DNA from 3 places in the Pseudomonas sp. Van50 genome. Region 1 is predicted to be linked to each of the others. Evidence: riboswitches for the same ligand, from Rfam matches in the RefSeq annotation. Region 1 holds a riboswitch; each other region holds the start of a gene.

Region 1 (9,777 bases):
TATTCATAGATGGCGACGTCCAAGGCCCAGCGGGCATCCAGCGCCCGGTCGATGAAACCGGTCAAGCGACCCAGCAAGCCGTTTTCCAACCAGCGACGTGGTGCGTCGGGCCAGTCATCGATGGACAGGTGCTTGTTGGCATTGAGCAACGCGTCCACTTCGGGAAACTTGCGCTGGAACGCCTGGCTGGCGGCCACGGCACGGTTGAAGATGACCCGCTGGTCGACCGGCTGCCCGTCGTCGCTGGTGACGGTGACGGCCAGGGATTCGCCCAATTGCGGCAAATCGGGGCTGCCATAGGCCAGGTGCACGCGATAGTGGATCGTCACGCCGGGGTTGACGGCGTAGTCGGCCCAGCGAAATTTCTGCAGGGGCGCCTTGTCGCTGGGGGTGGCGTGGAACTGGGGAAAGGTGTGGGCCTTGTCGGGGAACGTCAGGCTGTTGAACAGGAACAGCCAGGGCTTGTCCCCCTGCTGTTTCTCGATGGCAAAACCCAGCAAGCCCTTGCGCCGGGGTTCGGCCAGGTCCATGGCGAGCAGCACGCCGTTGGTGCCGGCATAGGCCTTGACCCGAAAATCGTCCTGGGCGTTGGTGACGAGTACGCGCATGGTTCACTCCTGTGAGGGGCTGCTTGAGCATAGTGCAGTGATGCGGGTCAGGTGGGCAGGTCATGGGAACCGAGGGGATGCCATCGCGAGCAAGCTCGCTCCCACAGGGGGCCGGGTGTTCATCATTCATGTGTTCACAAAACAGTGTGGGAGCGAGCTTGCTCGCGATGGGGCCCTGACAGTCACAGAACCTTTCAATCAGCCTCATCGATATGCCGATACTCAGCCCCCAACCGCCCCGCCAACTGCCGGGCCCGGCCCAGGCGAATCGGGCCTCTTTCGATGTCGATCAACAGGCACGGGCAATCCAGGGAGGGCAGTGACAGTCCCTCCTTGACACGCCCATCGGTCATCACCAACACCCGCTGCTGCTCCGCCGGGTAACGCCTGCGCCGCGCCACCAGCCAGCGCCCGGCCTCGTTCAGCGCCGCCAGCAACGGCGTTCCGCCACCGGCGCCCAGGCCATCGAGCCAGTCGCGCAGGCCCGCCGAGGCCTTGAGCCCTTGCACCTGCCAGTTCGGCTGCGTGCCGCTGGCCGTCAACAGCGCCAGGCGGGCCCGCTGCCGATAGGCGTCGTCGAACAGTTGCGCCAACAAGCCTTTGCCGTCACTCAAGGCGCGATGACGACGGGTCGAGGCCGACGCATCGACGATGACCAGCCACAGCTCATGGGGCGCCCGATGCCGAGCGTGCCAGCGCAAGTCTGCATGCCGCTGTGGCCGGCCATTGAGCAACGTTCCCGGCCAGTTCACCGCACCGCTGGCCGCCGCTTTACTGCGGCCCTGGCGTCCCTGCGCCAACGTTCCTGCACGGGGTCTGGCATTCGCCCCCGCCGTTGAACGAGGGCGAATGCCTAGGGCTTTTTTGGCCAGTTCGGCACATCGCGCCGGGCCCCGGTTGGCAACGCCCGGGCAGGCAGGTCGCCCCATTGGCCTTGGCCTTCATTGGGTTCAGTGGTTTTTTCCGCCCCCGTCCCGGTCGGCGCCTGGGACGGGGCCGAATGCCCGCGCCGTCGATGACGCAAGGCAAACTCGGCGACCGCATCGATGTCTTCATCGCTAATGGCATCCGCCCCACGCCAGGCGGCATGGGCCCGGGCCGTCCGCAGCCAGACCAGGTCGGCGCGCAAGCCATCGACCCCGGCGGCAAAACAGCGCTCGGTGATCTGCGCCAGCGTCGCATCATCCAAGGCGATCCCAGCCAAACGGTCGCGCGCCCGCTGGCAACGTTCGCGCAACTGCCGCTGGGCTGTCTCCCACTCCGCGCAGAAGACCGCCGGATCACTGTCGAAATCCAACCGCCGCCGGATGATCTGGCCGCGTTCAGCCGGTGCGGTGTGACCGTCGAGGGCGACGTTCAGGCCGAAACGGTCGAGCAACTGCGGGCGCAGCTCGCCCTCTTCCGGGTTCATGGTGCCGATCAGCACAAAGCGCGCCGGATGCCGATGGGAAATGCCGTCGCGCTCGATCAGGTTGGTGCCACTGGCAGCCACATCGAGCAGCAGGTCCACCAGGTGATCGGGCAGCAGGTTCACTTCATCGACATACAGCACGCCACCGTCGGCCTTGGCCAGCACGCCGGGAGAAAATTGCGCGCGCCCCTCTCCCAGGGCCACATCCAGATCGAGGGTGCCCACCAGCCGCTCTTCGGTGGCACCGAGGGGCAAGGTGACGAACTGACCGCTGGCCAGCAGGTCCGCCAGGCCCCGGGCCAAGGTGGACTTGGCCATGCCCCGTGGGCCTTCGATCAGCACACCGCCGATTTTCGGGTCGATCGCGGCCAGGCACAGGGCCAGTTTCAGGTCATCGGCGCCGACCACGGCGGAGAGTGGGAAATGGGGGGTATGGGTCATGCTGAAGGCCTCATGGATGTGCGGGGTTGCCCTGTGGCGAGGGAGCTTGCTCCCGCTGGGGCGCGCAGCGGCCCCCAGAACCTGAGGTCCCAGTGCCCTTCCAGAACGACGACTGCTGCGCAGCCGAGCGGGAGCAAGCTCCCTCGCCACAAGTGCGCGTCTGTTGTGCTCATTTCAGCCATCCTCCTCGATGTCCAACAACAAATTCTCCAGCGCCTCGCGATACTCGCCCGGTTCCTGCCACATCCCCCGCTGCTGCGCTTCGAGCAGGCGCTCGGTCATGTCCCGCAGGGCGTCGGGGTTGTGCTGGCGGACGAAATCCCGGGTGTCCGGATCGAGCAGGTAGGCATCGGCCAGCAAAGCGTACTGGTGATCGTCGATCAGCTGCGTGGTGGCGTCGAAGGCGAACAGGTTGTCCACCGTCGCCGCCAGTTCGAACGCGCCTTTATAGCCGTGGCGCTTGACCCCGTCGATCCACTTCGGATTGGCCGCACGGGAACGGATGACGCGGTTGAGTTCTTCTTTCAGGGTACGGATCCTGGGCAGGTCCGGCTGACTGTGATCGCCGTGATAGCTGGCCGCGGCTTCCCCGCTGAGGGTCTCCACCGCTGCCAGCATGCCGCCCTGGAACTGGTAGTAATCATTGGAATCGAGCAGGTCGTGCTCGCGGTTGTCCTGGTTCTGCAGCACCGCTTGCACCTGGCTCAGGCGTCGGGAGAACTGCTCCCGGGCCGCGGTGCCTTCATCGCTGCCGCCATAAGCGTACCCCCCCAGTTCAGGTACACCTCGGCCAAGTCTTCGCGGCTCTGCCACAAGCGACCGTCGATCGCACCCTGCACACCCGCGCCATAGGCACCGGGCTTGGCACCGAAAATCCGCCAGCCGGCCTGGCGCGCCGCGTCTTGAGGCTCAAGGCCCGATGCCAGCAACGCTTCGCGCTCACCACGCACCTTGGCCGCCAAGGGGTTCAGGTCGTCCGGCTCATCGAGGGCGGCGACAGCCTGCACGGCGGCATCGAACAGGCGGATCAGGTTGGCGAAGGCGTCCCGGAAGAACCCGGACACCCGCAGCGTCACATCGACCCGCGGCCGGTCCAGCAGGCTCAGCGGCAGGATCTCGAAGTCATCGACTCGCTGGCTGCCGGTGGCCCACACCGGACGCACGCCCATCAACGCCATGGCCTGGGCGATGTCGTCGCCGCCGGTGCGCATGGTGGCAGTGCCCCACACCGACAGGCCGAGCTGGCGCAGGTGATCGCCGTGGTCCTGCAAGTGCCGTTCAAGGATCAGGTTCGCCGACTGGAAACCGATGCGCCACGCCGTGGTGGTGGGCAGGTTGCGCACGTCCACCGAGAAGAAATTGCGCCCGGTGGGCAACACATCCAGGCGCCCGCGACTCGGCGCACCGCTGGGGCCGGCCGGCACGAAGCGCCCGCTCAAGGCATCGAGCAGGCCATGCATTTCCGCCGGACCGCAGGCGTCCAGGCGTGGCGCCACGACGGCTCGCAGGTTTTCAATGATGCCGCCCACCACCTCCCAACCCGGCGCGTCGAGCTGCTCAACCGCGCCGTCCAACGCCTGCTCGATCAACTGCGCGGCGAACAGCTCCAGGCGCTCGCGGGTATCGCCGGCGCTGCGCCAGGGCTCGGCGCTGATCCGGCGCAATGCCTCGGGACAGTCGCCCATCCAGGGTTCGGCCAGGGCGCAATCCAGCGGATCGAAGCCCAGCCCGAACGCCTTCGCCAGCGCCCGCAGCAGGCTCGACTGCGCACCCTTGCCGTCGCCCCGGGGAATGCGCAGCAACGCCAGCAGGGTGTCGATGCGCAGTCGTCCGCTGGGCGATTCGCCAAAAATGTGCAGGCCGTCGCGGATCTGCGACTCCTTCAAGTCGCACAGGTACGTGTCCAGGCGTGGCAGCCAGATCGCGGCGTCAGCATCGCTGTCGAGGCCGGCATCCAGTTGCAGCTCGCGGTCGATGTGGGTCTCGCGCACCAGGTTGAGGATGTCCCGTTGCAGTTCCCGGGCGCGGCGCGGATCGAGCAATTGCGCCTCGTAGTATTCGTCGGCCAGCAGCTCGAGGTTACGCAGCGGTCCGTAGGTTTCGGCCCGGGTCAGCGGCGGCATCAAGTGGTCGATGATCACCGCCTGGGTGCGACGCTTGGCCTGGGCGCCCTCGCCCGGGTCGTTGACGATGAACGGGTAGATGTTCGGCAATGGCCCCAACAGCACGTCCGGCCAGCAATTTTCCGAGAGCCCGACACCTTTGCCCGGCAGCCATTCGAGGTTGCCGTGCTTGCCGACGTGGATCACCCCGTGGACGCCGTAGGTGTGGCGCAACCAGAAATAAAACGCCAGGTAACCGTGGGGCGGCACCAGGTCCGGGTCGTGGTACACCGCACTCGGATCGACCTGATAACCTCGCGCCGGCTGGATGCCGACGAAGGTCAGGCCCAGGCGCAGGCCGGCGACCATCAGGCAGCCGTCGCGGAACATCGGATCCTGCTCGGGCGAGCCCCAGCGCGCCAGCACCGCTTGGCGATTGGCCTCGGGCAGCGCGTCGAACATGGCCAGGTAGGCATCCAGGGCCAGGCTCTGGTGACACGGACGCAGGTCGAGGCTGTCCAGGTCGTTACTGACCCCGCCGAGCAATTGCTGGATCAACGCAGTGCCGCTCGCCGGCAGTTCGGCCGGCAGTGGATAGCCCTCGGCCTGCATGGCCCGCAGGATATTCAAGGCCGCCGCTGGCGTATCCAGGCCGACGCCATTGCCGATGCGTCCGTCCCGGGTCGGGTAGTTGGCGAGGATCAGCGCCACACGCTTCTGCCCATTGGGCAGGCGCGCCAGGGTGGTCCAACGTTGGGCCAGCTCGGCGACAAAATCCATGCGTTCGGGTACGGCGCGGTAGCAGACCACGTCGCTCTGGCTGCGCTCACTGCGCCAGGCCAGGTCCTTGAAACTGATGGGGCGGCTGATGATCCGCCCGTCCAGCTCCGGCAAGGCAATGTGCATCGCCAGATCCCGTGGCCCCAGGCCCTGCTCGCTGGCGCGCCAGCCCGGTTCGTTGTCCTGGGCGCAAATGGCCTGAATCACCGGGATATTGCGGCGAAACGGTCGCAAGTGCGGGGCTTCGGGGCTGGATTGAGCGAAGCCGGTGGTATTGAGGATCACCCCCGCTTCCACTTCATCCAACCAGTCCTCCACCCGCGCCAGGCAACCGGGCTCCTTGAGGCTCGCCACGGCAATCGGCAACGGATTGAGCCCCGCCGCTTGCAGGCGCTGGCAAAACACGTCGATGAACGCGGTGTTCGCCGCTTGCAAGTGGGAACGATAAAACAGCACCGCCGCCACCGGTTGCCCGGCGTTCCACTCGGCTTGCCAATCGCCGAGGCTGGCGCTGGTTTTCTTCGGGTGATAGATCGCCGTGCGCGGCAGGGTCTGCGGCTCGGCCCACGGATAATCGCGGCCGAACCACTGACTGCCGAGGTTGTGAAACAGGTCCAGGGCATTGCCCAGGCCGCCCTGGCGCAAGAACTGCCAGAGCCGGTCGCGGTCCTCGACGGCCACGTTGCTCAGGTCACTGAGCTCCGGGTCCGGTCGATCATCCCCCGGCACCAGGATCAGCTTCACCCCGCGCCCGGCCAGGTCCATCAGGCGCTCGATGCCGTAGCGCCAATAGCCAATGCCGCCGTGCAGCGACAACAGGATAACCTTGGCGTGGCGCAGCACGTCTTCGAAATACAGATCCACCGAGGCGTGGTTCTGCACCTGCATCGGGTTGGCGAGGCGAAACTCCGGATAATCGCCCGGCAATTGCTTCGCCGCTTCGGCCAGCAGCGCCAGGCTGGAGTCGCCGCTGCACAGGATCACCAGTTCGGCGGGGGTTTGCCCGAGGTCGGCAATGTTGTCATCCGACACGAAACCGCCGGGCTGGGTCCTGAGCAGGTGCATGGCTTAGGCGCTGAGGGCGGCGCGCAACTGCGCTTCGAGCAGTGCGGCATCGAGTGCCTGGCCGATCAGCACCAGACGGGTGACCCGCGCTTCCTCGGCGCCCCACTGGCGGTCGAAATGTTTGTCGAAACGCGTGCCAACGCCCTGGATCAGCAGGCGCATCGGCTTGTTCGGGATCGCCGCGAAACCCTTGACCCGCAGCACACCGTGCTGGACCACCAGTTGCGTCAGCGCGTCCAGCAACAGGCTTTCGTCGGCCTGGGGCAGCTCGATGGAGATGGAATCGAAGGCGTCGTGATCGTGGTCGTCATCGTCGCCATCGTGGTGATGGTCGTGATGGCTGTGGCGGCCGTCGATGTGTTCTTCGGAACCGGCGCCCAGGCCGATCAACACGTCCAGCGGCAGGCGACCGCTGCTGGCTTCGATGACCTTGACCGCCGGCGGCAGCTCTTCGGCGACTTCCAGGCGAACCTTGGCCAGGTCTTCAGGGCTGATCAGGTCGGCTTTGTTGAGGATCACCAGGTCAGCGCTGGCCAGTTGGTCGGCGAACAGTTCGTGCAGCGGCGATTCGTGGTCCAGGTTCGGATCGAGTTTGCGCTGGGCATCGACCTGGTCGGGGAAGGCGGCGAAGGTGCCGGCGGCAACGGCCGGGCTGTCGACCACAGTGATCACCGCATCGACCGTGCAAGCGCTGCGGATTTCCGGCCATTGAAAGGCCTGGACCAGCGGCTTGGGCAAGGCCAGGCCGGAGGTTTCGATCAGGATATGGTCGAGGTCGCCGCGCCGGGCCACCAGCTCGCGCATCACCGGGAAGAATTCTTCCTGCACCGTGCAGCACAGGCAGCCGTTGGCCAGTTCGTAGACGCGGCCGTTGGCTTCTTCTTCGGTGCAACCGATGGCGCACTGCTTGAGGATCTCGCCGTCGATACCCAGCTCGCCAAACTCGTTGACGATCACGGCGATGCGCCGGCCTTGGGCGTTGTCGAGCATGTGCCGCAGCAAAGTGGTCTTACCCGAGCCGAGAAAGCCGGTGACGATGGTGACGGGGAGTTTGGCCAGTGTTTTCATCGGATGCCCTTTGGCAAGGTGGCGGGCAAACGGGACGACAACCGCGGGCACAGGTGTGCACGGAAGATTTCGCCACCGGATCACCCCGCCCGGTTGTAGTGAGAATCTGTCTCGAGGCAGGTCTCCTGGCTGACGGCGGGCCAGTCTTTCGACTGGCAATGGCTGCGCCTTCCCGTGCGCCTTTGGTAAAAGGGCATGCACAGTGGCCTTGCAGAAACCTCACCGTTCACAGTTGCGGGGGCAGCCGCGGCTTGGACCGCGTTCCCTTCTTAGCTTCGGCACAGGCCGAAGAACCTCGAAGGCGCAAGGCTACGCAGGGTGTGGGGCGGGTCAATCTCCGCAAGTGAGTTCTGCGGTGTCTTTGCCGCCGCCATCGCGAGCAAGCTCGCTCCCACATTGGATCCCGCAGCCCCCTGTGGGAGCGAGCTTGCTCGCGATGGGCTGCGCAGCGGCCCCCTGTGCATTGACGGCCCCGCCCCACCCATGCTCTCCTGTGCGCCTAGTTACGGGTGCCCTTCACAGGGTGAAACGGGAAACCGGTGAATCGTGTGCTTTACTCCAAAGCCACGTCAGTCCGGTGCTGCCCCCGCAACGGTAAGCGAGCGAAGCGTCTGAACCACTGTGTCTGCCCTGCTACAAGGGCGCATGGGAAGGTGATGCTTGCAGGCAAGGCCCAGCCCCTGCCCCTCGCGAGCCCGGAGACCGGCCCATGACTCAAGCATCAACAAACCCGCGGTGGGCGGGCGCTGTTCGAACCTTGGCGATCTTTCGCCCGGGGTCTCATTGCGCTCGCATCCCCACGGAACAAAAACAGAGGGAAGCGCCATGTCGACCATCAGCAGCAGCACCGCCCGCACCGCCAGCAGCACCACCACCCTGAGCCAACGCCTGAGCGCCGCGATCCTGGCTTCGATCCTGGGCGCGGGGCTGGTCTATTTCGCCGGTTTCTCCCACATCGAAGCGGTGCACAACGCCGCCCACGATACCCGCCACAGCGCCGCCTTCCCCTGCCATTGAGAACTGACGACATGATCAAGCGTATCGCGCAGACCGCCGGTTTCAGCGGCTTGCTGGCCGCCCTGCTGCTGACCCTGTTGCAGAGTTTCTGGGTATCGCCGCTGATTCTCCAGGCGGAAACCTTCGAGAAGGCCCCGGCGACCGAGGTCCATGAGCACACCGACGGTGTGGCCCACACCCATGATGCCGAGGCCTGGGAGCCGGAAGATGGCTGGCAGCGCGTGCTGTCCACCACCGGCGGCAACCTGGTGGTCGCCGTGGGTTTTGCCCTGATGCTCGCGGGCCTGTACACCTTGCGCACACCGACTCGCACCTCCCAGGGTCTGCTCTGGGGCCTGGCCGGTTATGCCACTTTCGTCCTGGCACCCACCCTCGGCCTGCCCCCGGAATTGCCCGGCACCGCAGCGGCCGACCTGGCCCAGCGGCAGATGTGGTGGATCGGCACCGCGGCCTCGACGGCGGTGGGCATTGCCCTGATTGCCTTCGGCCGGCATTGGCTGCTCAAGCTGCTGGGCGTGGCGACGTTGCTGGTGCCCCACGTTATCGGTGCGCCGCAGCCCGAAGTCCACTCGATGCTGGCGCCCGAAGCGCTGGAAAGCCAGTTCAAGATCGCCTCGCAGGTGACCAACGTCGCCTTCTGGCTGGCCCTGGGCCTGATCAGCGCCTGGCTGTTTCGCCGTGACGGCCAAGCCCACCACGACGCATGAGCACCGGGTCGATCCTGGTGATCGGCTTGGGCTGCCAGCGCGGATGCCCCGCCAGCACGCTGCGGGCCTTGCTCGAACAGACGTTGCTGGCCCACGGCATCGAACTTCAACAGGTACGGGCCCTGGCCAGTATCGACCTCAAGCGTGACGAGCCCGGGCTGCTGGAGCTGGCCGGGCAACTGGCCTTGCCGCTGACCTGCTTCAGTGCCGAACAGTTGGCCGGTTACGAGCGGCGGCTCAGCCATCGTTCCGAGATCGCCTTCGCGCAAACCGGTTGCTACGGCATCGCCGAAAGCGCCGCCCTGGCCTTGGCCGATCAATTGGGCACGACGCCCGCAACCCTGCTGATTCCCCGTCAAACAGGCCCCATGAGCACGTTGGCATTGGCGGTCGTGGCGTAAATCCCGATAATCGCCGCCCAGGATCATGAGCGATCTTCATCTGGGCGACGCTCACCCACCTTTCACAGGAGCCGGTCATGACCGTGTACTTCATCGGCGCCGGCCCCGGCGACCCGGACCTCATCACGGTCAAAGGCCAGCGACTGATCCGCCAGTGCGCGGTGATCATCTACGCCG
Region 2 (9,777 bases), 3.4 Mb from region 1:
TTTCCACCTATCGCCCTTATTGCCCTGGCACTTAAGGCCTTCGGTTCTTGATTTGAATACCTCTAGCTGCTTTTCAGGTGGATAGAGCGGATTTACGCCCCAACCTGCCACGATTCAAATACTTATAAAGCGCTGCATCGCTGTGCCCTTTCAAGGCGATTGTCTTGTGGACAGCGTAAACAGCCGTGATCGATTGTTATTTGCCGCGTCGTGCACAAGTTAAAGGCCGTCGTCTTTAGCGTTGGCAATAAATAGAATCAGGTAGGGGATGATATGAAGTTCAAGTCATTGCAGGCACGCATTTGTGTCACAGCAGGCGTATGCCTGTTTGTTTCATCCATCAGCCTGGTTGTCTACGGGCTCTTTACCGCTCGGACCAATGAGCAATACGTCGCTTCCGAAGTCTCGGCGCTGGTTGAAAAGTCAACGATCCGGGAAATCCAGAACCTCGCCGAGTCCCGTGCCAATGCCATCCAGGCCAAGTTGCAGAATGCGCTGGACGCCGCCCGCACCATGGCCAACACCTTTGCCGCCAGCAAGGCCGCGCAAAGTCCCTTGGCGTTGGGGCGTGAGCAGATCAACAGCGTATTGCTCAGCGTCCTCAAGGATAACCCGGACTTCAACGGCACCTACTCCTGCTGGGAACCCAATGCGCTGGACGGCCAGGATCCGGCGTTCCGTAACGCTACCGACGGCAATAATCCCTGACGGGACGCTTCACGCCTTACTGGACTCGCAGCGCCGACGGTCATGTCGCGGTGCAGCCATTGGTCGAGTATGACTCCCCGGATCGTCATCCCAACGGCGTGCCCAAGGGCGGCTGGTACAGCGGCCCGCGCGACACCCTGAAGGAGAGTGTGCTCGATCCCATTCCCTATGTGGTCCAGGGCAAGAACGTCTGGCTGACCACCCTGTCGGTGCCCATCGTGGCCAACGGCAAGTTCTACGGTGTGGTCGGGGCTGACTTCGATATCGCCTTTATCCAGAAACTCAGTGAACAGATGTCTGCCGAACTCTACGGCGGCAAAGGCACGGTTTCGATCCTGAGTAACCAGGGCTTGGTGGTTGCGGACAGCCAGCGCACCGACCTGATCGGGCAATCCATCAAGGCCTTGTTGCCCGACTCCTGGGAAAAAGTGCTCAGCGATATCCAGGGCGGTCGGGGTGACGGCCTGCTCAATCCACAAACCCAGAATATCGAAGTGCTGATGCCCATTGCCCTCGGTCGCACAGGCAAGCCCTGGGCGGTGTTGATTCGTTTGCCCAAGGCCGTGGTCATGGCCCAGGCCATCGCCCTGGAGCAGGAGTTGCAAGCGCGCAGTATCAGCAACAGCATCTGGCAAGTGTCGGTAGGGCTGGGCATTTCCCTGTTGGCGTTGGTCGCCCTCTGGTTCGCCACGGCGAAAATCGTCGGGCCGATCCGCGAGGCCGCTGCGTTGGCCGCCAACATCAGCCTGGGCGATTTTTCGCGCCGCTTGGTGCAGCAATCCGAGGATGAGGTCGGGCAACTGTCTGCCGCACTCAATGACATGTCCGAAAGCCTGCAACGGCAGGTGAGGGTGGCCGAGCGTATTTCCGAAGGTGATCTGGACCTGGAGGTCCGCTTGTCTTCGCCCCACGATACCCTTGGCAAGTCACTGGAGAAGATGGTCAGCAACCTGAACCAGCTGATTTCCGAGGTGCAGACCAGCGCCACCCAGATTACTGGCAGCTCGGCGCAGGTCACCGATCTGAGCCAGTCGTTGTCCGATGGTGCGTCGAACTCCGCGTCGTCCATTACCGAAATCAGCGCGGTGATGACGCAAATGGCTGCGCAGACCCGGGACAACGCCGCCAACGCCAAGAAAGCCGATGAGCAATCCCAGGCATCACGGGCCGATGCGGGGGAGAGCGATAAATTGATGAGCGAGCTGATTGCCGCGATGGCTGAAATCGACAACTCGGGCAAGGACATCACCGCGATCATCACCACCATCGACAACATTGCCGCTCAAACCAATCTGTTGGCGCTGAACGCGGCCATCGAAGCCGCCCGGGCGGGTGAGCTTGGGCGCGGTTTTGCCGTCGTCGCCGACGAAGTGCGCAGCCTGGCCGCCCGCAGCGCCGAGGCCGCCCAACAGACGGCGGCATTGATCGCCGATTCGTCGAGCAAGACCCAGCGCGGCATGATCATCGCCGGCCGGACCGCCGAATCGCTGAAAAACATCGTCCACGGAACCAGCGCGGTTTCCAACCTGGTTTCGCTGATCTACCAGGCCTCCAGCGAGCAGGCTTCGGGTTTGCAGCAGGCCAGCATCGGCTTGGAGCAGATCGATGAAGTGACGCAGAAAAACCAGTCCAACTCGCAAGAGTGCGCGGTGGCGGCCAAGGATCTTTCGGAGCGGGCCTCACTGATGCAGCGTGTGCTGGGACGTTTCAAAGTCAAAAGGGGTGGGCTAAAGCACAAGACTTCCGATTGAAAAAGCGGATAATGGCCGCCTATTTTTTGCTCGTGATGCTGGTAATCCCGTATGGAAATCAAGGTCAACTTTCTCGACAACCTTCGACTTGAAGCCAAGTTTGATGACTTTACGGTGGTGGCCGATCAACCTATCCGCTACAAGGGCGACGGCTCGGCCCCCGGGCCGTTCGATTACTTTCTGGCTTCATCGGCGTTGTGCGCGGCTTACTTTGTGAAGTTGTATTGCCAGACACGCAATATTCCCACCGATAACATTCGCCTGTCGCAGAACAATATTGTCGATCCGGAAAATCGCTACAACCAGATCTTCAAGATCCAGGTCGAGCTCCCGGCGGATATCAGCGACAAAGATCGCCAAGGCATTCTGCGCTCCATCGACCGTTGCACGGTGAAGAAGGTCGTGCAAGCCGGGCCTGAGTTTGTCATTGAAGAGGTGGAAAACCTCGACGCCGATGCCCAGGCGTTGCTGATGCCCAATTCGGTTTCCCAAGCCGGCACTTATATCGCCGGCAAGGACCTGCCACTGGAGCAGACCATCGCCAATATGTCGGGCATTTTGGCGGACCTGGGCATGAAGATCGAGATCGCTTCGTGGCGCAATATCGTCCCCAATGTGTGGTCGCTGCACATTCGCGATGCACACTCGCCGATGTGTTTTACCAATGGCAAGGGCGCGACCAAAGAGAGCGCACTGGCGTCGGCGTTGGGCGAGTTTATCGAGCGACTGAACTGCAATTTTTTCTACAACGATCAGTTCTGGGGCGAAGACATCGCCAACGCGGCGTTTGTGCATTACCCGGACGAGCGCTGGTTCAAGCCTGGCCGTAAAGATGCGCTGCCGGCGGAAATCCTCGACGAGTACTGCCTGAACATCTACAACCGCGACGGCGAGTTGCGTGGCTCCCACCTGATCGATACCAACTCGGGTAATGAAGAGCGCGGCATCTGCTCGCTGCCGTACGTGCGCCAGTCGGACGGCGAGGTGGTGTATTTTCCGTCCAACCTGATTGAAAACCTGTTCCTGAGCAACGGCATGAGCGCCGGTAACACGCTGGCCGAAGCTCAGGTGCAATGCCTGTCGGAAATTTTCGAGCGCGCGGTCAAACGCGAGATCATCGAAGGTGAATTCGCACTGCCGGATGTACCGGCCAACGTGCTGGCGAAGTACCCGGGAATCATGGCCGGTATTCAGGCGCTGGAAGAGCAGGGGTTCCCGGTCCTGGTGAAGGATGCCTCCCTGGGGGGCGAATTCCCGGTGATGTGCGTCACGTTGATGAACCCGCGTACCGGCGGTGTGTTTGCCTCGTTCGGCGCACACCCGAGCCTGGAAGTGGCGCTGGAACGCAGCCTGACCGAATTGTTGCAGGGCCGCAGTTTCGAAGGCCTCAACGACTTGCCCCAGCCGACGTTTGAAGGTCATGCGGTGACCGAGCCGAATAACTTCGTCGAGCACTTCATCGACTCCAGCGGCGTGGTGTCGTGGCGCTTCTTCAGCGCCAAGTCAGATTACGAATTCGTGGAGTGGGACTTCTCCGGCCAGGGTGAAAACTCGAATGCCGAGGAGGCCGCGACCTTGTTCGGCATCCTCGAAGGCATGGGCAAGCAAGTGTACATGGCGGTCTACGAGCATATCGGCGCGAAAGCGTGCCGCATCCTGGTGCCGGGCTATTCGGAAATCTATCCCGTGGACGATCTGATCTGGGATAACACCAACAAAGCGCTGTTTTTCCGCGCCGACATCCTGAACCTGCATCGCCTGGACGAAGACGAACTGCAAGCGCTGGTCGAGCGTCTGGTGGAAAGCGAGCTGGACGACTACACCGACATCACCACCTTGATCGGCATCGAGTTTGATGACAACACGGCTTGGGGCCAGTTGACGATCCTGGAGTTGAAGCTGCTGATCTATCTGGCCTTGCAGCAGTACGAAGAGGCGAAGGAAGCGGTGGAAACCTTCTTGCAGTACAACGACAACACGGTTGAGCGCGGGTTGTTTTACCAGGCCGTGAATGTGGTGCTGGAGATGAAGCTGGACGAAGACCTGGAGCTGGAAGACTACGAGGCCAATTTCCGCCGGATGTTCGGCAACGAGCGGATGGATGCGGCGATCGGCTCGGTGGACGGCAGCGTGCGCTTCCATGGCTTGACGCCGACCAGCATGAAGCTGGAGGGGCTCGATAGACACCTGCGCCTGATCGACAGCTACAAAAAACTGCACGCGGCGCGGGCCAATGTGTCGGCTTTATCTTCGGGGCTCGCCCCGTCGCTTGGCTAAACTCAGCGCTTGCATAGGGTTCGGTTTTTTCCGAACCCCGAGATTCAGTCAAACGGAACGAAAGCGCAGGATCTGCGCGCCGTCGAAAGGGTCGATCAGGTAATGGGCGTGCACGCCGAACGTATCCTGCAAGCGTTGCGGGGTCAGCACCTCAAGAGGTTTGCCGAGGGCCACCAGCCGGCCCCGTTCCAGTACCGCCAGGCGATCACAGGTTAACGCCTGGTTCAGGTCGTGCAGGGCGATGACCGTCGTGACGGGTAGCGCTTGCACGACTTTCAGGATGGCGAGCTGATGCTGGATATCCAGGTGATTGGTGGGTTCGTCCAGCAAGAGAATCTGCGGGCGTTGGGCCAGGGCCCGAGCGATGTGAACGCGTTGACGTTCACCGCCGGACAGACTGTGCCAGGTGCGGTTTTTCAAGTGCGCCGCATCGACGTCCCACAGCGCCTGCTGGACGATGGCCGCGTCTTCGTTTGACCACGGACTCAAGGCTGACAACCACGGCGTTCGGCCCAAGGCAACGGCATCGAACACGCTGATCGCATCCAGTGTGTCGGCTTGTTGCTCAACCACAGCCAGGGTCTGCGCGACGGTTCGCCGTGCCAGCGTCTTGAGGGGCTGGTTGTTGAGGCGAATGTCGCCCCGGCTGGGGGCGCGCACGCCCGCCAGCAGTTTGAGCAGTGTGGATTTTCCCGAACCGTTGGGCCCGACGAGGCCCAGGGTTTCGCCCCGACGGATGTCCAAGTGGATATCGTGCAACAACTCGGCGTCCCGCACATGGAACCCTAGGGCGGAACAACTCAGCACGGATTCGCCGATGACAGAGGTGACGGCATTCATCGGGCATTTCTCCGACCGATCAGGATCAACGCGAACACCGGAGCACCCACCAGTGCAGTGATGACGCCGACCGGGATGACTTGGCCTTTGATCAGCGTTCGCGAGAAGACATCGGCGGCGATCAGGAACACCGCGCCACCCAACGCACTCGCTGGCAACAGGCGCGCATGCCGGGTCCCCAGCAACAAACGCACGGCATGGGGAATGACCAACCCGACGAAACCGATGGAGCCCACAATCGACACCATCACCGCTGTCACCAGTGCCGCGCAGCTGATCAGCAGAAATTGCACCCGGCGTACCGGAATGCCAAGGGAGGCGGCCGAGTCGGCGCCAAAGGTAAAGGCGTCCAGCGCCCGCCGGTGCCACAGGCACACCGCAAGACCGATCAATGCCACGGGCACCGACAGCCACACCGACGGCCAACGGACCCCACTGAGATTTCCCAGCAACCAGAACATGATGCCGCGAGCTTGTTCGGAGCTGGCGGACTTGGTAATCAGAAACGCGGTGAGCGCATTGAACAACTGCGAACCGGCAATCCCGGCCAGGATGATCTGCCCGGTGCCAGCGGGTGAGCGGCTGGCACGGGCCAGCAAAACGACCACGGCGAACGCGGCAACGGCCCCGGCGAAGGCCCCGACCGACAACGAAATCAGCCCCGCCCCAATGCCCAGCAGCGCCACCAGTACCGCGCCTGTCGAGGCGCCGGCGGAGATGCCGAGCAGGTAAGGATCGGCCAACGGGTTACGCAACAGCGATTGCAAGATCACCCCGCAGGTCGCCAGGCCCGCACCGCAGGCCGCCGCCACCAGCGCACGGGTCAGCCGGTAGTTCCAGACGATGCCTTCGTCTATCGGGTCGAGGGCATAACCTGCGGCCCACAGTTTGTTGGCCAGCACCTGGAACACCACACTCGGCTCGATACTCGTCTCACCGATGGCCACGCCGGCAATCACTGCCAGGAGCAGCGCCGCCAACGCCAGCAACGTTCGAATCAGCGTCGGAATCATTTCGGCAGGTCGTAGCCGCTGATGGCCGTCGCCAGGGTTTCCAGGCCGTCGAACATTCTGATGCTCGCTTGCATGGCCATCGCATCGAGAATGATGATGCGGTTGTTTTTCACCGCGTCCATATTGCGGGTCACCGGGTCACTGCGCAGGAATTGCAGCTTCTTTTCATGGTCATCAGCCGGAAAGCGTCGGCGATCCATGCGGGCAATGACCAGGAAGGTCGGGTTGGCCTTGGCGATGGTTTCCCAGCCGACGGTCGGCCATTCCTCATCGGATTCGACCACGTTGCGCACGCCCAGGGTACTGAGCATGAAGTCAGGAATGCCCTTGTGCCCGGCCACATAGGGGTCGATATCCAGACTGGCGCTGGAGAACCAGAACAGCGCGCTCGTCTGCTTGAGGTCCTTGGCCTGCACCGTGGCGATAGACTTCGCCAGGCTCGCCTTGAGTTGGGCATTCAACTGCTGGCCACGCTCCTGTACGTCGAAGATTTCAGCCAACTGGCTGATGCTCTTGTAGATGCTGTCGATGCGAAACGCCTCCAGCCGCGTGCCGTCCGCACCGACCAGATTATCCTTGGCTTCGCAATCGGAGGGCATCAGGTAGGTCGGGATCTTCAGTTCGTGAAACTGCTGGCGGGTACCGACCACCCCTTGCGGCCCGACCATCCATTCCAGTTCCACCGCCACCAGTTGCGGGCGTTTGCCGATCACCGCCTCGAAGCTCGGCTCGTTATCAGCCAGGCGTTCGATCTTGTCGTTCTGCGCCTTGTATTTCATCTGCACATCGTTGAACCAGAGCGAAGTGCCGACCACCTTGTCGCTCAACCCCATGGCATAGAGCATTTCAGTGCCGGCCTGGCCGATGGTCACGGCGCGACTGGGCGATTGCTCGAAAGTCAGCGTGCTGCCGCAGTTCTCGAGGGTCAGGGGATAGTGAGTTGGAGCCGCGTGGGCGAGGCTCGGCAGACCCAGGGCGATGACAAGGGGGGCAAGGCGGGGCAGCAGCATGACGCAAACTCCAGTTGACCGTACACGGAGCAGGGGACGGACTGGAAAACACATCATCGAACGCTGCCGCTGAAGCACTGAAGTGCCGATCGGCCCAGTGACGCGCAACGCAAGGATGCCCTTCCCGGACACCCCGCCGGTTAGTGATTGACTTGGCCGGCAGGTCTCCTGACTGATGCGTCATCGCCTGGCTCCAGCCTTCCCGGGGCGATCCCAGTGGCCATTGAGGAGCAGGCTCAGCACCTACAGTTGCGGGGGCAGTTCCGTTTGATGCCGTGCGTGGCATCTCGGATTCCCTATTAGTCCCGTGGGGGAACCGGCGCTGGGCATGGTAGTCGATCAGGGTGTTTATCACCACTCGCCACTGAGAGGTCTTCTCCTGGCGTCGTACGGTTGCGGGAATGATTTTCCGGAGGTGCGGCATAGCGCCGCTTCTTGCTATTCTGGTCGCCCTCTTCATGGACGAACACTGAGACAAACCATGGCTAACTACACCCCGTCACACATCGGGAAGATATTGCTGGGCCTGCTGTTTGCCCTGATTGGTATCGGTTTGTTGAGCATTGCCATCAATCTCACGCTTGAGCGACGCGAGTTTCTCGACCGCGCACAGACCGCCGATGGCATCGTCAGCCACTTGAATGCCGGTGGTTCGCATCCTGAGATCGCCTTCACCACGAGCAGTGGTGAAAAAATCTCCTACCCCCAGGGCGGCTTCATTTTCGGCTATCAGCAGGGTCAGCCGGTGCGGGTGCATTACCTGCCCGAGCAGCCTGCCAACAGCGCCATCGTCGATGACTTGGCCGCGCTGTGGGGCACTTCCGGGGTCCTGGGTCTTATCGGTCTGGTGTTCACGCTGGTCGGTCTGGCAAAAGCTATCCGTCAGCGCGGTCGCGGTGCGGTTCATTCACATAAAGGACTTTAACGTATGAGCTACAACATCCCGATCCCGGTCAATGAAAGTCGCTGGCAGTATCAGACCGCCAGCGGCGGCGGCCTGACCGTGGTCATGGTGGCGGGCAGCGGCGGTTCGATCATCCTGCGTTCGCCCGAGGGCGAGGACATCAGCTACCGCTACGGCGGCGTCGGAGTCGGTGCCGGATTCGGCGCGCGGCTGCCGCGTTTCGGCAAGATCAATATCCAGATCAAGGGCAAGGGTGTGGCTGCGGCCGGCGCGGCGGAGGCGTTTCCCAGCACCGGCAAGGTGTTTGTCAGCGATGCCTTGGTCGCTCGTGACCTGACCAGTGACGATATCACCGGACCTTGCATGTACACCGAAGTAGGGGTGGGCCTGGGAATCGGCGGCTCGGCCACGGCGCTGTTGTTCGGGCTTGATCCCAAGTTGCTGGCGTTGTCGATGGCACTGAATTCCAACCCGGCGACCTCGCTCATCGCTTCCACCCTGGTCAACCAGCGGCTGGCGAAGTCGGCCAAGGGGGCGGTGGTCATGGCCGGTATAAACGCTGGCCTGCAGGCCGGTGGCGGCGCTGCGATTTACATAGGCTATCTGTTCTAGTCGGATTGTGGAGTAATGCCACGGCTATCCCGGCATGCATGCCGGGATGCCCACTCCACAATGCCTGCGTTCGGCCAGCGTGGTTAACGGGGCGCCCCAGATCAAGATCAAAAGCGAGGCGGCCTGACAGCCGGCCTGGCTCTCCCGCTCGTACACCTGTCAGATCTGTGGGAGCAAAGCTTGCTCGCGAGGCGGCCTTATAGCCGACCTGGCTCTTCCGGTCCTAGTGCGATCCCATTGTGGGAGCGAGCTTGCTCGCGAAGACGGCGGTACATCCAACGCTGATGCAAGCTGATCCACCGCTATCGCGAGCAAGCTTTGCTCCCACAGGGATTTGCAGTGGCCGAAAATCTGTAGATCGTCACCGACCCAATGTGTGCGAGCTTGCTCTCGAAGGCGAGGGCACATTCAACGCAGATGCAAGCTGATCCACTGCTATCGCGAGCAAGCTTTGCTCCCACAGGGATTTGCAGTGGCCGAAAATCTGTAGATCGTCAGCGACCCAATGCGTGCGAGCTTGCTCGCGAAGGCGAGGGTACATTCAACGCAGATGCAAGCTGATCCACTGCTATCGCGAGCAAGCTTTGCTCCCACAGGGATTTGCAGTGGCCGCAAATCTGTAGATCGTTCCCGATCCAGTGTGGGAGCGAGCTTGCTCGCGA
Region 3 (9,777 bases), 2.8 Mb from region 1:
CCACGAAAACGGTTGATGATGAAGCCCTTTACCCGCGCCTGCTCACTGGGGGAAAGCAACTCCAGCGTGCCGACCAGATGGGCGAACACCCCGCCGCGATTGATATCGGCGATCAGCAGCACCGGGCAGTCCACCGCCTCGGCAAAGCCCATGTTGGCGATGTCACCGGCGCGCAGGTTGATCTCCGCCGGCGAGCCGGCGCCTTCCACCATCACCACCGCATAAGCCGCGCTCAAGCGCGCGTGGGAGGCCAGCACCGCTTGCATCGCGATGGCTTTGTAATCGTGATAAGCCACGGCGTTCATGGTGGTGACGGCACGACCATGGATGATCACCTGGGCGCCGGTGTCGCTGTTGGGCTTGAGCAGCACCGGGTTCATGTCGGTGTGCGGTTCGAGACCGGCGGCCTGGGCCTGCACCGCCTGAGCCCGACCGATTTCGCCGCCGTCAGCGGTCACGGCGCTGTTGAGGGCCATGTTCTGCGGCTTGAACGGCACCACGCCCACGCCCTGGCGCCTGACCCAGCGGCACAAGGCCGTGACCAGGGTACTTTTGCCGGCATCGGAGGTGGTGCCCTGCACCATCACTGTGGTCATGGGGTGTCCTTGGCGTAGGCTTCAAAGGCTTGTTCGAGGCGCAGGAATTCGCTGTCGTCGGCCGGCAGCCCGAAACGCAGGCTGCTGGTGTTCACGAACAGGCGCAGGAGAATGCCGCGATGGGCCATGAAATCGTGAAGCCCCTGGGCGTGTTCGGTGATCAGCCATTGGAACAATCCGCAGCCGCCCTGCGGCTTGAAGCCGTGGCGTTCGAGCAACAGCGCCAGGCGTTGGCTGGTGGCTTCGCAGCGTTGGCGCTGAGCTGCGTGGGCATCGCTATCCAGCAGGCACGCCTGGCCCAGCACCCGGGTCGGCCCGCTGACCGCCCACGGCCCGACTTGTTCGGCAAGCAACTTGAGCAAGCGGCGTTCGGCCAATACAAAGCCCAGGCGAACCCCGGCCAGGCCAAAGAACTTGCCGAACGAACGCAGGACGATCAGCCCGACCAGATGGGTGTACGCCGCCAGGCTCAGCGCCGGTGTGACGTCCATGAACGCTTCATCCACCACCAACCAGCCACCGCGCTGGGCCAGGCGGGCATGCCAATCCAGCAAACGCTCGGGCGCCAGGCTCAGGCCCGTGGGGTTGTTCGGATTGACCACCACCAGCACATCGAGGCTATCGAGGAAGAAATCCACTTCCGCTTCCAGCACTTCGCGCACGATATAGCCGCTGCGGCGCCAGGCTTCGGCGTGCTCGGCGTAACACGGCGACAAGACGCCAACCTTGCCGCTGCGACGCAGGCGCGGCAACAGCTGGATGGCCATCTGCGAACCGGCCACCGGCAGCACATCCAACGCACCGTAGTAATCGCAGGCGGCCTGCTCCAAGCCGTCATCGGTTTCCGGCAGGCGCGCCCAAGCCCGCGGGGGAATCGCCGGAACGTCGAACGGCCAAGGCGCGAGGCCGCTGGACAAGTCGAGCCAATCGGCCTCGGCAATGCCGTATTGCCGGGCCGCGTTGCGCAAGCGTCCGCCGTGCTCAAGCATAGAACTCAGCTCCCAGGCAGAGAATCAGCAACCACAACCATACCCCGCGCTGGACCAATTGCCAGCCGCGATCAATGGAATCGGCACTCGCCGGTACGCCTTCGCCCAAGGGCGGACGTTGGTGCAGTTCGCCGTGGTAAACCGCCGCCCCGCCCAACTCGACACCGAGCGCTCCGGCCCCGGCGGCCATCACCGGCCCGGCGTTGGGGCTGTCCCAGGTCGGGCCCTGGCTGCGCCAGCACTTGAACGCCAGGCGGGTCTGGCCGAGCAGCGCGTAGGTCAACGCCACCAGGCGCGCCGGAATGTAGTTGAGCACATCGTCGATCTTGGCCGCTGCCCAGCCGAAGCGCTCGAAGCGTTCGTTGCGATAGCCCCACATGGCGTCGAGGGTATTGCTCAGGCGGTACAGCACCACCCCGGGCGCGCCGGCCACGGCGAACCAGAACAACGCGGCGAACACCGCGTCGCTGCCGTTTTCCAGCACCGACTCGGTGGCGGCGCGGGCCACGGCGGTTTCGTCCAGTTCAGCCGTCTCGCGACTGACCAGATAGCCGACGCGCTGGCGTGCCTGCTCCAGATCACCGCTGCGCAGTGCCCGCGCCACCGGTTCGACATGCTCGCCGAGGCTGCGCAGGCCGAGGGCACAATACAACGCCAGGATATCCACCAACCAGCCCACCATCGGCGCCCAGGACAGGGCCGTGGCGAGCAAGGTCAACGGCACCACGGCCATCACCCAAGCCGTCACCCCGTGGCTGCGCCAGCCACGTCCGCCTGAGTTGAAACGCTGTTCGATGCGATCGGCAAAGCCGCCGAACGCCACCAACGGATGCCAGCGCCGAGGCTCGCCCAACAGCGCATCCAGCGCCACCGCAGCGGCACTGAGCAACGCCACGCTCATGGGCTCACTCCCCAACGGTTTTCATACAGCAGTTCATTGAGCGGACGCGGTTGCGCCCAACCTTCCAGGGCGAGCATCGGCGCTGGGTAAAACCCTTCGACCGGGCCCAGGCAAAGGATCGCCAGCGGCTTGGCCCCGGCGGGCAGGCCCAGCAGGTCGGCCAGGGCCTGAGGTTCGAACAATGACACCCAGCCCATCCCCAGCCCTTCGGCGCGGGAGGCCAGCCACAGGTTCTGGATGGCGCAGGACAGCGAGGCCAGGTCCATTTCCGGCAAGGTCCGACGACCGAAGATGTGCCGCTCGCGATCCTCCATCAACGCCGCCACCAGCACTTCGGCGCAATCATCGATGCCTTCGACCTTGAGCTTCATGAATTCATCGCTGCGCTCGCCCAGGGCTTCGGCGGTGCGAATGCGTTCTTGTTCCACCAGTTGGCGGATCTGCCCACGCAAGGCGCGGTCGCTGATGCGGATGAATCGCCACGGTTGCATCAGGCCGACGCTGGGGGCCTGGTGCGCGGCTTCCAGCAGACGGCGCAACAGGGCCGGCTCTACCGTGCCGCCGCTGAAATGGCGCATGTCGCGGCGCTCGGCGATGGCGCGGTAGACCGCATCGCGTTCGGCCTGGGAGAAAGCGTTGTCGGTCATGGCCGCTTCGCGAGCAAGCTCGCTCCCACAGGGTTCAGGTGATCAAATGTGGGAGCGGGCTTGCTCGCGAAGGCGGCCTCAAGATCTGGCGCAAACAGCCCGGCAATCGCCCTGGGATTGGACGGAAAATAAAAGTGCACATAGGAAGCCGTCATCCGCCCCTGCCGGAAAACCGCCTCCGCCCCTCGCCCGCCATTGGGGCTATGGCCACGGGCAATCGGTTCAACCTCGGTACTGGTCAGGGAATGATGATAGGTGTGCCCACGCAGGTTGCCTTCCGGCAAATCCACCGACTGCAATGCCAAGGCCGCCAGGCGCTTTTGCATCTGCGCATCACCGGCCAGCAAACCCAGCAGTTCGGCGCGCACGCCGTCGACATCGGTCAATGAATCGAGCAGATACAACATGCCGCCGCATTCGGCGAGTAACGGTTTATCGGCGGCGTGGTGGGCACGGATCGCGGCCAGCATCGGCTTATTTCGAGCCAGCGCAAGGTGGTGCAGCTCCGGATAACCGCCAGGCAGATAAAGACTGTCCGCCTCAGGCAGTTCGGTGTCATGGATCGGTGAAAAAAAGCTCAACTGCGCACCCATGGCCCGTAGCAGATCAAGGCTTGCGCCATAGGTGAAGGCGAACGCTTCGTCACGGGCCACGGCGATGCGCACCCCGGCGAGCCACGGCTCAACGGCGATCACCTGCGGCGCGGCGAACTCCACCGCCGGCGGCAGCGCCACTTCGCAACTACTGGCCAAGGCATCGGCCGCCGCGTCGAGGCGCAGGTCGAGATCGTTCAATTCACTGGCCTGGACCAACCCGAGATGACGGCTGGGCAATTCGATGCCGGTTTCCCGGGACAGCGCGCCGTACCAGCGCAGGCCTTCGGTCAGGCTGCCTTCGAGCAACTGCGCGTGACGCAAGGTGCCGACCCGGTTGGCCAAGACCCCGGCGAATGGCAGGTCCGGTTGATAACGGGCCAGGCCCAGGGCCAAGGCACCGAAGGTCTGGGCCATGGCCGTACCGTCGATCACCGCCAGCACCGGTACGCCAAAATGCCGCGCCAGATCGGCGCTGGACGGGGTGCCGTCGAACAGCCCCATCACCCCTTCGATCAGGATCAGGTCCGCTTCGGCGGCGGCTTCCCACAACAGCCGGCGACTTTCCTGCTCGCCGACCATCCACATGTCCAATTGATAGACCGGCGCGCCGCTGGCCCGCTCCAGGATCATCGGATCGAGGAAGTCCGGGCCACACTTGAAGACGCGCACCTTGCGTCCCTGGTTGCGATGCAACCGGGCCAGCGCCGCAGTGACGGTGGTCTTGCCTTGTCCCGAGGCCGGCGCTGCGATCAACACCGCCGGACAGTGGCGGCTTGTCAGGCAAGGGTCACTCACAGTTCGACGCCTTTCTGCGCCTTGATACCCGCCTGGAACGCGTGCTTGATCATGCCCATTTCAGTCACGGTGTCGGCCAGCTCGATCATCTCCGGCTTGGCGCCGCGACCGGTCACCACCACATGCTGCATCGGCGGACGCGCCTGCAGATCGCTGAGCACCTGATCGAGGTCGAGGTAGCCGTGCTTGAGGGCGATATTCAATTCGTCGAGCACCACCAGGCCGATGGACGGATCGCTGAGCAACTGACGGGATACGGCCCAGGCGGCTTCGGCGGCGGCGATGTCGCGCTGGCGGTCCTGGGTTTCCCAGGTGAAACCTTCACCCATGACATGAAAACGCACCTGCTCCGGGAAGCGGCGAAAAAACAGCTCTTCACCGGTGCTATTGCGTCCCTTGATGAACTGCACCACACCGCATTGCATGCCATGGCCCATGGACCGTGCCAGCATGCCGAACGCCGAGCTGCTCTTGCCCTTGCCGTTGCCGGTCAGCACCAGCAGCAAGCCGCATTCGTTCGGCGAGTTGGCGATGCGCTCGTCGATCACGGCTTTCTTGCGCTGCATGCGCGCCAGGTGGCGTTCATCGCGATCAGGGGTGTCGGTCATGGGGAGCTCTCCGTTGGGATTGGATAACGGCGGGCGGGGCACAAAAAAAGACGGCAGCAAGCCTGGCATCGCCCACCGTGATGCCGTTGGATGAATCAGGCCGGTCTCCGGGCTCATGAGCGGCGTGGCGCCGGGCTGCGCGCCTTCCCATGTCATGCGACACAGTGGCTTAGGCACAGCGTTGACTCATTTACCGTTGCGGGGGCAGCGCCGGGTTCGTATGCACTCACCGGCTTCCCTGTTTCACTCTGTCGAACACAGTCACAGAGCACCTGAAACAAGCGGCGAAGGTTAGAGGGTTGGGGGTGGAGCGTCAATTAAAGCCGCCTGTCGGGGCACTCATTGGCGCCGATCAATAAAATGACGCCAATCTTGTGTGATCCTGCGGCAAGTGATATCAAAGCGACATTACGACCCGATATCACAAGAACAAGAGGGCAAAACATGCAAGGCATGCTCATCAGCAATCCGAAACTGGAATTCCTGCGCCCGGTGCTGGAACGCTGGTTTGATTGTATCGACCGCTACAACGCGGTGCGCGGCGATAACGACACCCCCTACTGGTTCGATGAACGAGCCAATCTCAGCTTGCTGTCGGCCGCTGCCTGGATGGCCGAGATGGTCACGCTGCAGAACGCGCCGACCCGCAAGCAGAACGAAGAAGGCGAACGCAACGTCAGCGCCGACCTGTTCATCGCCAGCACCGATGAGCGGGCCTTCATCCAGGCCACCCAACGCTGGCCCAAGGTCAACAACCTGAACCTGACTCAACCGCTGTCGGAAGCCACCAGCGATGCCAAGCGCATCAGCTACGCCAGCGACCTGAAGCTGGGCTGCCTGTTCGTCTCGCCGCAAAAAGCCCAGCAAAGCGCCACGCCCGAAGAACTGCAGGACATGATCGACGACCTGCAAAAGGAAAACACTTGCGCGGTGGCCTGGTACTTCCCATACGCCTATCGCAAGTTGCGCAACGAGGCCGGCCAATACCATCCAGGCATTGCCGTGCTGTTCAAGCAGGCCCATGGCTGACTCATTACTGTGGGAGCGAGCTTGCTCGCGATAGCGACGCACCTGGCAACATCAATCTTGATTGTCCTGCCGCCATCGCGAGCAAGCTCGCTCCCACAAGGTTTTGCGCGCAGTTTGAACCATCCGTGCGTCTACGCTTCTCTATGAATAACCACATGCATTCATAGGGAAGCCAGCATGCTCAAGCCACCCCATCTTCTGATCGTCGCCCTTGCCGCCGGGCTTGTCGCTTGTGGCGAGTCTTCCACACTGCAAGTGTCCGATGGCACCGGTCCTGCGCCGAAGCTGCCGGAACCGAACAAGACCCTGGTCCCCACCGTCAACATCGCCGAAGCCATCGGCTGGCCGCAAGGCACCAAGCCGACCCCGGCCCAGGGCCTGCAAGTGGGCGCGTTCGCCGAAGGACTGGACCATCCGCGCTGGCTTTACGTGCTGCCCAATGGCGATGTGCTGGTGGCCGAAACCAACGCCCCGCCCAAGCCAGACGACAGCAAGGGCATCCGTGGCTGGGTGATGAAAAAGGTCATGGGCCGCGCCGGTGCCGGGGTGCCCAGCCCCAACCGCATCACGCTATTACGCGACGCCAATCACGATGGCATCGCCGAAACCCGTACGGTATTCCTGGAAAACCTCAATTCGCCGTTCGGCATGACCCTGGTGGGCAATGACCTGTACGTGGCCGACACCGACCGACTGATCCGCTTCCCGTACAAGGACGGTGACACGCAGATCAAGGCGCAGCCGACCAAGGTCGTCGACCTGCCGGGCGGCACCCTCAACCATCACTGGACCAAGAACGTGATCGCCAGCCGCGACGGCAGCAAGCTGTACGTCACCACCGGTTCGAACAGCAACGTCGCGGAAAATGGCATGGAGGCCGAAGAAGGTCGCGCCGCCATCTGGGAAGTGGACCGGGCCAGCGGCAATCACCGAATCTTCGCCTCAGGCCTGCGCAACCCCAACGGCCTGGCCTGGGAACCCCGCAGCGGAGCCCTGTGGACGGCCGTGAACGAACGGGATGAGATCGGTAGCGACCTGGTGCCGGACTACATCACCTCGGTCAAGGACGGCGCGTTCTATGGCTGGCCCTACAGCTACTACGGGCAACACGTCGATGTCCGGGTCGAACCACAGAACCCGGCCCTGGTGGCCAAGGCCATCGCCCCGGACTACGCTGTCGGCCCCCATACCGCCTCACTGGGCCTGACCTTCGCTGAAGGCAGCACCCTGCCTGCACCGTTTACCGAAGGGGCTTTCGTTGGTCAGCACGGTTCCTGGAACCGTAAACCCCACAGTGGCTATAAAGTGATTTTCGTACCGTTCAACGGCGGCAAACCCGTGGGGCAACCGGTGGATGTGCTGACCGGCTTCCTGAACGCCGACGAAAAAGCCCAAGGCCGGCCGGTGGGCGTGGTAATCGACAAGCAGGGTGGTTTGTTGGTGGCTGATGATGTGGGGAACAAGATCTGGCGGGTCTCGGGTCAGTAACACCACTCAAGACTTGTGAAGGCCCCCTGTGGCGAGGGAGCTTGCTCCCGCTGGGCTGCGAAGCAGCCTTTGGGCTCTGACGGTTGCTGCGCAACCGAGCGGGAGCAAGCTCCCTCGCCACAAGAGCGTCCTCAGGGATTACGCGCCAGGTGCTCCGGCTGCAACACACGCTTGGCGCCCAGGTAAGCCTTTTGCCAATAGGCCTTGGACAAGCTGTCGAGCTTGACCGTGCCGCCCGTGGCCGGTGCGTGGACGAAGCGCCCCTCGCCGACATAGATCCCGGCATGGCTGACCTGAGAGCCGCCGTTGGTAGCGAAGAAAATCAAATCGCCGGTCTGCAAGGCGTTCTTGCCGACATCCGGCGCGCGCATGCCGATCATCTCGCGCGTGGAGCGCGGCAGGGAAATACCGGCGGCGTCGCGGTACACATAACCGATCAAGCCACTGCAATCGAATCCCGAATCCGGCGTGTTGCCGCCCCAGCGGTACGGCGTCCCTACCAGGCCCAGGGCCCGGAACAGGACGTCTTCGGCGGCAGGGGAAAAGGATTGCGAGGGGGCAAAGACCACCGGGGCCCGTACCACAGGTGCTGGCGGCGGGGTTCGGCTGGCGCACGCACTGAGCAGTGCGGCGAGGAAGATGAGCGCGAGGCGGGCCGACGTCGACATATGCAGAACAATCCTGATCTGGATGCGGCTTTTCTGCCGTGGGCATGAAAACAAATCCGCCTGCGTAGTACGCAGGCGGATTGCCATCAATCAATGATCAAGGATTCTAGCGACTATGTGGCAAACTTCAAGTAAGACTTTAAGTTTGCCTTACAAACTGTGTGCTTACTTGCGAGCAGTGACCACAGTCGGTGCCATGGCGAGGGCGCGCTTGGCTTCGATGAAGGTCTTGCTCCAGTAGCTGTCGCCCAGGCTGTCGATCCGCACGCCACCGCTGCGGCGGCTGCTGGAATGGATGAACTGGTTGTCGCCCAGGTAGATACCGGCATGGCTGACGCGACCGCGACGACCGTTGGTGCTGAAGAACAGCAGGTCACCGGGCTCCAGCTGATTGCGCGCTACGAGTGGGGCGTTCACGTTGATCATTTCGCGAGTGGAACGCGGCAGGTTCATGCCAGCCTCTTCGCGGAACAGATAACCGATGAAACCGCTGCAATCGAAGCCGGCTTCAGAAGTACCGCCAAAACGGTAGCGGGTACCGATCAGCGACATGCCACGTTCCAGGATGCTGTCAGCCAGTACTGGAAGCTGGTAAGGCTTGCTGCCGGCGAAGGCTGCGAGTTCTTTGTCGGAGGCCATTTCTTCCTGGAACGCAACGGAGGAAGACTGGGCGGTAACGGAATTCCGGACCTGTGGTTGTGGCGCTTGCTGGGACACTGGAGAGTGGGCAGCGCAACCGAACAACAGGGTAACGAGTGCGAGAGGCACGAGGGGTGCGAAGCGATTTAGCATGGGCACGACCGTGGCTGAAGTAGTAAAGATGGCGAGACTATGCCTTCTATCAACCTCATTTGCAAATTCAATCGATGCAAATGTGACTTCTCGGTTTTACGTTTACATCTAAGCGCTTAAGCCCATTTTGAACGTCACGCAGCCTGCAACCCAGCAGGACCGCGGGTTTCGCCGCGTCCAGAACAGGCCATGAGCCACTACTCACAACGGTTCTACCAGCCCAAAGTTTCTTTCAAAAAAGGAATAGTCAGCTTGCGCTGGGCCTGGAGCGAGGCTTGGTCGAGGCGCTCGAGTAGCTCGAACAATGCGCTCATGCTGCGGGTGCCACGGGTGAGGATGAAATGCCCGACTTCATCGGTCAGGTGCAGGCCACGTCGGGAAGCGCGTAGCTGCAAGGCACGGAGTTTGTCTTCGTCGGACAACGGGCGCATCTGGAAAATCAGCGCCAGGGTGAGACGGGATTTGAGATCCGCCAGTTTCACCGGCAGCTCCCGAGGCGACGTCGAGGCGGCGATCAACAAGCGCCGACCGCTGTCGCGCAACCGATTGAACAGGTGAAACAGCGCTTCTTCCCAGTCAGCCTTGCCGGCCACGGCCTGGAGATCGTCCAGGCAGACCAATTCGTACTGTTCAAGGTTGTCGAGGATTTCAACGCCGCGATCCAGCAA

Evidence for each region. A riboswitch is a leader RNA that binds a small molecule or an ion and turns the genes downstream of it on or off. The one in region 1 is predicted to bind cobalamin.
Region 2: it holds a riboswitch for cobalamin, as region 1 does, so the genes downstream of both, ACZ5M5_RS25730 (ABC transporter substrate-binding protein) here and ACZ5M5_RS11505 (CbtB domain-containing protein) in region 1, are expected to answer to the same signal.
Region 3: it holds a riboswitch for cobalamin, as region 1 does, so the genes downstream of both, cobO (cob(I)yrinic acid a,c-diamide adenosyltransferase) here and ACZ5M5_RS11505 (CbtB domain-containing protein) in region 1, are expected to answer to the same signal.

The regions. Positions count from the first base shown of each region.
Region 1 is NZ_AP024343.1:2,588,831-2,598,607, reverse strand. It holds gene ACZ5M5_RS11530 (phospholipase D-like domain-containing protein) at 1-608, opposite strand, end outside; gene ACZ5M5_RS11525 (vWA domain-containing protein) at 803-1,408, opposite strand; gene ACZ5M5_RS11520 (ATP-binding protein) at 1,462-2,460, opposite strand; partial or broken gene cobN (cobaltochelatase subunit CobN) at 2,635-6,407, opposite strand; gene cobW (cobalamin biosynthesis protein CobW) at 6,411-7,475, opposite strand; cobalamin riboswitch at 7,574-7,788, opposite strand; cobalamin riboswitch at 7,966-8,200, shown strand; gene ACZ5M5_RS11505 (CbtB domain-containing protein) at 8,301-8,492, shown strand; gene ACZ5M5_RS11500 (CbtA family protein) at 8,504-9,199, shown strand; gene ACZ5M5_RS11495 (cobalamin biosynthesis protein) at 9,196-9,600, shown strand; gene cobM (precorrin-4 C(11)-methyltransferase) at 9,678-9,777, shown strand, end outside.
Region 2 is NZ_AP024343.1:5,960,111-5,969,887, reverse strand. It holds gene ACZ5M5_RS25755 (PDC sensor domain-containing protein) at 274-708, shown strand; gene ACZ5M5_RS25750 (methyl-accepting chemotaxis protein) at 759-2,459, shown strand; gene ACZ5M5_RS25745 (OsmC domain/YcaO domain-containing protein) at 2,511-4,736, shown strand; gene ACZ5M5_RS25740 (ABC transporter ATP-binding protein) at 4,785-5,576, opposite strand; gene ACZ5M5_RS25735 (FecCD family ABC transporter permease) at 5,573-6,589, opposite strand; gene ACZ5M5_RS25730 (ABC transporter substrate-binding protein) at 6,586-7,599, opposite strand; cobalamin riboswitch at 7,741-7,935, opposite strand; gene ACZ5M5_RS25725 (DUF3592 domain-containing protein) at 8,081-8,524, shown strand; gene ACZ5M5_RS25720 (hypothetical protein) at 8,528-9,115, shown strand.
Region 3 is NZ_AP024343.1:5,374,860-5,384,636, forward strand. It holds gene ACZ5M5_RS22960 (cobyric acid synthase) at 1-596, opposite strand, end outside; gene cobD (threonine-phosphate decarboxylase CobD) at 593-1,585, opposite strand; gene cbiB (adenosylcobinamide-phosphate synthase CbiB) at 1,578-2,486, opposite strand; gene bluB (5,6-dimethylbenzimidazole synthase) at 2,483-3,133, opposite strand; gene ACZ5M5_RS22980 (cobyrinate a,c-diamide synthase) at 3,130-4,524, opposite strand; gene cobO (cob(I)yrinic acid a,c-diamide adenosyltransferase) at 4,521-5,132, opposite strand; cobalamin riboswitch at 5,214-5,423, opposite strand; gene ACZ5M5_RS22990 (hypothetical protein) at 5,577-6,161, shown strand; gene ACZ5M5_RS22995 (PQQ-dependent sugar dehydrogenase) at 6,339-7,649, shown strand; gene ACZ5M5_RS23000 (C40 family peptidase) at 7,781-8,317, opposite strand; gene ACZ5M5_RS23005 (C40 family peptidase) at 8,483-9,109, opposite strand; gene hda (DnaA regulatory inactivator Hda) at 9,322-9,777, opposite strand, start outside.